DNA from 2 places in the Lysinibacillus sp. FSL M8-0355 genome. Region 1 is predicted to be linked to the other one. Evidence: riboswitches for the same ligand, from Rfam matches in the RefSeq annotation. Region 1 holds a riboswitch; the other holds the start of a gene.
The links. A riboswitch is a leader RNA that binds a small molecule or an ion and turns the genes downstream of it on or off. The one in region 1 is predicted to bind cobalamin.
Positions count from the first base shown of each region.

Region 2: another riboswitch for cobalamin. It lies ahead of MKY46_RS20730 (FecCD family ABC transporter permease); the one in region 1 lies ahead of MKY46_RS21575 (hypothetical protein).

Region 1 is NZ_JBBPAI010000001.1:4,420,675-4,424,971, reverse strand. It holds gene ytvI (sporulation integral membrane protein YtvI) at 1-673, opposite strand, end outside; gene MKY46_RS21585 (hypothetical protein) at 764-1,312, shown strand; gene MKY46_RS21580 (glutathione peroxidase) at 1,397-1,942, shown strand; cobalamin riboswitch at 2,042-2,241, shown strand; gene MKY46_RS21575 (hypothetical protein) at 2,395-2,952, shown strand; gene MKY46_RS21570 (ABC transporter substrate-binding protein) at 2,936-3,886, shown strand; gene MKY46_RS21565 (tyrosine-protein phosphatase) at 4,029-4,297, shown strand, end outside.
Region 2 is NZ_JBBPAI010000001.1:4,239,149-4,243,445, reverse strand. It holds gene MKY46_RS20745 (HAMP domain-containing sensor histidine kinase) at 1-498, shown strand, start outside; gene MKY46_RS20740 (response regulator transcription factor) at 476-1,177, shown strand; gene MKY46_RS20735 (YdhK family protein) at 1,218-1,787, opposite strand; cobalamin riboswitch at 2,090-2,277, shown strand; gene MKY46_RS20730 (FecCD family ABC transporter permease) at 2,423-3,469, shown strand; gene MKY46_RS20725 (ABC transporter ATP-binding protein) at 3,475-4,266, shown strand.

The DNA of each region.
Region 1 (4,297 bases):
CTATGATAAAGCTTACAAATAAGTGTGCCTTCATATAACCGAATGTTGCATCTTTTAAACGATTTAAGATGATTTTTATTTTCTTTGCTGTGTTAGGCTTTAAATATTTATAAGTGATTTCCTTTAATTTGGGCAAATCAAGCATAAATAGGAATAAAGCAATCATATAAACGAGAAGACTGATAAATAGGCTTGGAATCTCTGAAAAGAATGCTGAAACTTTGTTATAATTAAAGAAGCTTAAAAAGGATTCTTCAACTTTCTTTATGAAATCCATAGTGGTTTTTTGAAGCGAAGCACTTACTTCAGGTGGAAAGTCCTCTGTGTATTTAGAAATATTTTCTTGCATATGAAGCCACATATCTGATAGCTTGGAAATATAATAGGGAGCTTGCTTTGACAATATAATTATTTGCGACATAATTTGTGTAATGGATATATAGCAAATAATAGAGATAACAATAACACTCACTATGTATATAAAAGCAACTACAATTTTCCTTGACATTTTCCATCGCCTTTTAAAGAACATAACAATGGGTTCTAAGAAAAATGCACTGACACCAGCAAGTATTATAGGCATGGATACAGGGATTACAAAATAGGCAGCTACAAGTAGAGAAAGAATCACAATCAATCGGAAAATCATTTTCCTAGCATTAAATTTATTCATAAACTCACCTTCTTTGAGAAAAAAATTAAGTTAAGTGTACCATAAATCAAATTTTATTACGTTCTGAAACAATAAAGGTAGGGATAAATTATGGAGAAAGAGATTTTGCAACTTTTTAATAATCTAACAGAGCATGACCGCGATATTGAATCTTACGAGGAACTAATAAAAATTCTGCAGGAACCCGTAGATTGGACATATGCAGTCTGGGAACAGCTTGTACAAGCACTTACATACAAAGATGGTCATGCACGTGCACGTGCTGCACAAATTTTATGCGCCTTAGCCGCAAAAAGTGACCCAGAAGAAAGGGTATTGGAGGATTTTTTAAAGATTTGGGCTGTGACTTATGATGAACGATCCGTTACAGCTCGAAATGCATTACAAGCTATTTGGAAAATTGGGCTAGCAGGTCAAGTACAAAGTGACTTAGTGGTGTCTTATTTAGCAAAGAGATTTCAAACTTGTTTAGATGAGAAGCATCCGACTCACATTCGCCATGATATTATTGTATCTTTTAAAAAGCTATATGACGAGACAAGTGACATAAAGTTATTAGACATTGCCCATCGTTTAATTAATGAAGAGCAGGACGTTAAATCTAAACAGAAGTATAAGTCAGCCATCCGTTCAACGTAACGAGATGGTGTTTTTTGTGCAAATTATTTGGTAAATTATTGAATAGTCAACTATAATAAATGAAAAAATAAAAGGGGTTAAGACATGAGCATTTATAATTATTTAGTACGAAAACCTAATGGTGAAATTTTATCCATGGAAACATATCGTGGAAAAACGATGCTAATTGTCAATACGGCGAATCAATGCCGATTTACATATCAATTTGATGACTTACAAAAAATGTATGATAAATATGGGAAAGATAATTTTGTCGTTCTAGGATTTCCTTGCGATCAATTTGGTCATCAAAATCCTGAAGATGGCGAGGAGACTACGCATCTTTGTAAAGTGAATTATGGCGTTACCTTCCCAATTTTTGAGCTTGTACAAGTAAATGGAGAGACTACCCACCCATTATTCAATTATTTAAAACATGAAGTGGATTTTCGAGAGTTTGGCAAGGCGAGCATGCAGGAAAAAATGCTTGCTGAGGCAATTGTTCAACTTGCCCCTAACTTTTTAGATGGTCGTAATATTCGCTGGAACTTTACAAAGTTTTTAGTAGATGCTAACGGCAAGACCGTTGCACGCTTTGAACCAACAGATTCACAACTTGATATTGAACAGGCAATTGAAACTATACTATAAAACAGTTTTGTTTATCTTATTCTTTAGAAATGGTGACGATCCATTCAAAGCACAGCTATTTTTTCCTATTAATATATGATAAACTGCTTTACAAGTGAATTATTCTTGCAGAATAAAGGTGCTAACAAGCATAATCGGGAATTCGGTGAAAAACCGAAGCTGTTTCCGCAACTGTAAGTACAGCTAGTATAAAGGTTTACCACTGTCTTAACAGAGATGGGAAGGTACTTTATCACACATTCGTTTTTTATGTAATGAACTGTACAAGCCAGGAGACCGACCTTTGTTTGAACGTATAAAAACTTCTCGGAAGCTAGGAGGATATACGGCAAATACATAGGCTATGTCATGTTAATTTGGCCATTATTATGTTATTTTCGTCGTTCCTTTGCGTAAAGGAGCGGCGTTTTTTTATGCAAGAATTTTCATAATGAAAAGTGGGGGGATCGCAAGTGAAAAAAGATGCACGTTATTCTTGTTATCCATTTATGCGTGAAAAAGCTTCGACGGTTGATTTTGAGATTCGAACAGACAGTCTGACTACGCATTTGGGAGTTGCTTTAGCTGCAGTTAAGAAAGAGGATGTACAAGCTGTTGTAGAAGATTTAATAATTATTTTACCTATGGCCTACCATGTCAATGGCTCGGTTCGTGGAAAACTAGCTGTAACAGAAGAGGATCTTGCTTGGTTAAGTGAGCGCTATGATTTTTATGTTCGTCATGTGAAGGAAGAGATACAAAACTTTGTCTTACCTCAAGGTACAGAGGCTGCCGCTGCTCTACATCTTTGCCGTAGTGAAGCAAAAAAATCATATCGTACATTACACAAAGTATCGGATGAACGAGAGGTTCCAGCTATTCTTTTTGATTATTTAGGCCTATTAGCCAATGTGTGCTTCGTTATGGCTGTCTTTATGAATCAACAAGCAGGGATAGCTGAAATACCATTTATTAGTAAATCATATCCGATGAAAAAGAAAAAGGAGAATAATAATGAAGAAATTATTTAATGTTCAATGGCTAACAGTACTCTTCCTTGCAATGATTTTAGCAGGTTGTGGTACTTCGGTAGATACTAAAAATAAAGACGCTTCACAGGATACACAACAAACAGAGCAAACAAACTACAAAGTGACAGATGATCGCGGTGTAGAAATAGAGTTTAAAGAAGTACCAAAAACAGTTGTATCATTGCAACCAAGTAATACAGAAATTTTATTTGCTCTAGGTGTTGGTGATAAAATCGTAGGAGCAACTGAATATGATACTTACCCAGAGGAAGCACAGAAAATTGAACGGGTTTCTGATTCTGTGAATTTTAACAGTGAACGAATCATAGCGTTGAAGCCAGATGTTGTTATAGCTTATACGATTGGTGATAAGGAAGCAATGAAACCACTTGAAGATGCTGGAATCAAAGTGTTTGTTATTCAATCAGCAGCTACATTCGATGATGTTTATGGTGACATCGAACAGATCGCAGCTGTAATGGGTGTTGCAGATAAAGGAAATGAAGTAAACGAAGAGATTAAAGCGAAATTAGCTGACGTTAAAGCAAAGGTGAAGGAAGTAAAAGCACCGAAAAATGTTTATTTAGAAATTAGTCCTAAGCCCGATATTTATACAGCAGGCTCTGGTACTTTCCAGCAAGAAATACTAGATGCAGCCAATGTTAAGAATGTTTTTTCTGACTTGAGCAGCTGGGCACAAGTTTCTGAGGAAGATGTCATAGTGAAAAACCCAGATGTTATTTTAACGACAGTAAACTACACAGAGGATCCAATAGGTGAAATACTTACACGTGATGGATGGAATACAGTGACAGCAGTTCAAAATAAAGCAGTACAGACTCTTGATACAGATATCTCTAATCGACCTGGCCCACGTATTGGGGAAGCCGTAGAACTAGTAGCAAAGGCTGTCTATCCAGAGTTATTTAAATAAGAAACCATTCAAGGCTAGCTGTATACTGACAGCTAGCCATTTTTATGTGGGTTGTTATTTCCTAGTGTGAAAATTGGAATTAATTGAGTTAGTTCTATAAAATAAAAGTAAGAGTGCTCGATAATTTTAGGAGGTGTAGTAATTGGAACAGTTAGAGACAAAGATAATTCCATTTGAGGCAGTTTATAATTTTCGAGATATGGGGGGATATAGGACAAGGGATGGGCGCATTGTCAAGAACGGTTTATTTTACCGCTCAGCGGCTCTTGGGAAAATGACGTTGGCGGATAAAGAGCTATTTGAAACATTAGGGATTAAAACCATTTTTGATTATCGTGATAATAATGAGGCACACCATAATCCTAACCCTATGTTCTCACACGCTCAATATATTCAAATACCAGCGAAGGG
Region 2 (4,297 bases), 180 kb from region 1:
TCGTTTGTGATTGAACAACAAAACGTACATTTAAATTCATTTTTTACAAACATTGAAAAAAAGCTAAGCCCTGCTTTTCAAGAGAAGGGTATACATTTTATTGTACGTTATGAAGAGGGTTTGACAGTATGGGCAGATGAAGCAAGGCTAGAGCAAATCCTAATAAATCTATTAAATAACGCATTAATCTATTGTGCGTCAGGAGATACGACTTCAGTCACCGCAAAGAAACACAATGATGTTTTAAGCATTATCGTTCAAGATACAGGGAAGGGGATTCCAAAGAAGGATTTACCCTATATTTTTGAACGATTTTATCGAGTGGAAAAATCTCGTAGTCGTGCTTTAGGTGGTTCTGGACTGGGGCTTGCTATTGTCAAGGAACTTGTACAGGCGCATGGGGGCGAAGTGAAGGTTAGCAGTGAAATAAATAAAGGAACTACTTTTGAATTATCTTTTAAAGGGGTAGAAACAGATGAAAACCATTTTATGCATTGATGATGAGCCAAGAATGTTAGATTTATTAACCCTTTATTTAGAGCCGAATTTTTATTGTAGAGCTATGTCTTCCGTTCAAGAGGCTTTCGATTTTTTAGAAGATGGGCATGCAGATTTAATTCTTTTGGATGTTATGATGCCAGAGATGGATGGGTGGCAGGCGTGCCAAGAAATTAGGAAGTTTTGGGATGTACCCATCATTATGCTTACTGCAAAAGGAGAGCATGCGGATATTGTAAAAGGCTTAAACCTCGGTGCTGATGACTACATATTAAAACCCTTCGATGAGGAAGAGTTATTAGCACGTATATATGCGGTATTAAGAAGATCGAAAATAGAGGAAAAGGTTATTAGCTTTGAGGGTCTTCGCTTAGATAAGGAATCCTTTGAATTATATTTTCAACATGAGGCAATTCCCCTAACACCAAAGGAATTTTCCATGCTTGTTTTATTTTTAGATCATCAAAATAAAGTATTTTCTAGAGAACATCTAATCACCACAGTCTGGGGATATAATGTGACAATTGAAGATCGTACCATTGATTCTCATGTGCGTAATTTACGAGAAAAATTAAGAAAAAGTGGGTTCCCTGCGGATGATTACTTGCAAACAGTATGGGGTATCGGCTATAAATGGCATAAGTCAATTGATAGAAAACCGTTACAACACAAAAGCTAGAAAACAACCTCTGCCAGAAATGCTGGAGAGGTTGTTCATATTATTTTGAGGTTAATTCTTCTTCTGTCACCCATTTATGATTTTTAACAGCTTCACCATTTGTGGTCGAAGTGTAATCAACCATATAAACAGTCGTTTGGATAGCCTCCTCAATACGGACAGTCGCATTTTCCATACCTTCCATATGCGCTGCGTCCGTTTTTACTTCTGTGCCAGGGGCTAGTGGTGCTTCTTCTGGATCAATCAATTCTTCATGAATCACCCACTTATGATTTTCTACACGCTTTCCACCGGAAGTTGGCTCATAGGAAATAACATAGGCAGTTGTGTTATAGGCACCTATTATTGTTGCTTCGGCACCTCTCATACCGTCCATATGTCCATCCGTAATAATCACGTTACTTCCAACAGAAAACTTCGGATTATCCGCGTTCTTTAATGTGGATGGTACTTCACCTGAGCTTGAGTGGCTCATCGTAGAATGATCCATTTCTTCAGCAGTGTTATTGGAAGGAGATGCAGGCTTCGTTTGCTCCTCCGCACAAGCTGTTAAACTAATGAAGGCCGTTACTGCTAGAAGTCCAGTAGACCATTTTCTTTTAAATATCATGTAATATCCTCCTCACTATTTTCCCTTACTGTAGCAAACAAATGTGCAGAAATGATGGATGTCAATTGCTTTTTGACATGAATGAAGAGAGCGAAATGTTATTGATGTATGTGATAGGAAAAGTGGCTAAGATGTGGTGGAGTATCCTCCCATGCCAAAACTATTAAGTAATAGATAGCCAATTTATAACGAGCAAATAGCAAAACTGCGAAGATACAGCTTATATATTGTTCTTCCTTAGAAATAAAATTCCATGTAGACTAACAATCTATAAAAATGTATGATAGAATCGTCACAATTTTATAAATTCAAATACTATTGGTGTGCCATTTTATAATGTCACTTAAAAGGGAAGTCGGTGTAAGTCCGACGCTGTCCCGCAACTGTAACGAGGAGTCCTATAATATTATTTGCCACTGTGGAAGAATGGGAAGGCAATTATAGGGTGTTGAATCGAAGCCAGGAGACCTGCCAGTTAGTAATACCTGTAATGCCCACGAGGATGCAAGCAATTACGGACAATAGCTGGATTTTTTCTGACTTTGTTTATTCTAGGGTATTTCTATGCGTCGTTGCGTATGGAATACCTTTTTTTATTGCTTCATTCATCACTATTCAGTAGGAGTTTGAAACAGATGAATAAAAAATTTATGTTATTTTCCTTCGTACTTTTTATGGTATTAATTGTTTCAATGACCTTTGCTGTAATGGTTGGCTCAGTTTCAGTTACACCATTATATGTATGGAAAGTTATTCTTTCTAAAATCCCCTTTATACAAAATGCCATAGAGCAGGATTGGAGTCGCTCACAGGAGATCATCATCTGGCAAATAAGAGCACCTCGTGTTTTGCTAGCTGCTATTGTTGGAGCGGGGTTAGCCATTGCGGGGGCAGCGATTCAGGCGCTTGTACGAAATTCCATTGCTGACCCATATATTCTAGGAATTTCTTCAGGGGCAGCCGTCGGAGCTACTTCTGTAATTATTTTAGGAGCCTTTTCATTTTTAGGTATTTACGCGCTTTCAATATCAGCCTTTTTAGGATCATTACTTGCCATTGCACTGGTGTTTTTCTTATCACGTGTTGGGGGACGGGTTTCTATTTTTCGTCTGTTATTGGCAGGTATGGCTGTTTCCTTTATTTTAACGGCCATTTCTAATTTTATTTTAATGATGTCAAAGCAAGAGGGGGCTTTAAAAGCTGTTATGTTTTGGATGCTAGGTAGTCTAGCAGGAGCTAAATGGAATAATATTATCATTCCAGCTTCCATATTTTTTGTCGTATTTGTGCTTCTCTGGCTACACTATCGAAATTTAAATTTACTTTTACTTGGGGAAGAAGCGGCAGTGACGTTAGGCGTTAATCTTCAGCAATTTCGGATTCAGCTTATATTACTTGTCTCCCTGTTAACAGGTGTACTGGTGGCAGTCAGTGGCTCTATTGGTTTTGTAGGTCTAATTATCCCTCATATAGTACGTTTAATTGTGGGATCTAACTATAAATATGTGATACCGATTAGTGCTTTAATAGGGGGGATTTTCTTAGTGTGGGCTGATGCCTTTGCTCGAATTATCATTGCTCCTCAGGAAATGCCAATTGGTATTATTACAGCCTTTTGTGGAGGTCCATTTTTCATTTGGCTACTCCGTCGCAATAATTATTCTTTCGGTGAAGGAGATTAACTTATATGACATTAGAAGCAAAGCAAGTATCATTCTCCATTAACGATCAACGTATACTACATGAAGTAAGTATTCAAATAAAGAAAAAGCAGTTTGTTGGGTTAATTGGCCCTAATGGTAGTGGCAAATCAACATTGCTAAAAAATATGTATCGTCTTCTAAAACCTGAAAGCGGGACGGTATTATTAAATGAGCATGATATTTTAAAGCAATCTAGTAAAGCAATTGCAAAGAATTTAGCTGTTGTTAGTCAAGATACACCTGTTTTATTTGATTTCACTGTACATGATTTAGTTTGCATGGGGAGAACGCCACATAAAAAACTGTTAGAGCTAGATCAAGAGCAAGATTTTCAAATTGTTAAAGATGCTTTGAAGCAAACAGGTATAGCTCATTTAGAAAAACGAAGCTTTAGCTCCCTTTCAGGTGGAGAGAAAAAACGTGTAATGGTTGCACGAGCACTAGCACAGCAAGCACAAGTGCTTATATTAGATGAGCCAACGAATCATTTAGATATCCAACATCAACTTCAGCTTATGGACTTAATTCAAACCTTACATTTAACAGTAGTTGCGGCTTTACATGACTTGAATATTGCGGCAATGTACTGTGATCAAATTTACGTTTTGCAGCAAGGTCGAATTGTGTGTCATGGGGCACCCGAGGAAGTGCTAACACCAGCATTGTTACAAGAAGTATTTGGTGTTTTTGCTGATATTCAAACACATTCCTTGACTGGTAAACCATACCTCACGTATGTTCCTGATCAATTCGCAAAGAAGGTCAGTCAAGTTTAAAAAAGTAAGGACAATTATTTTACATAATATA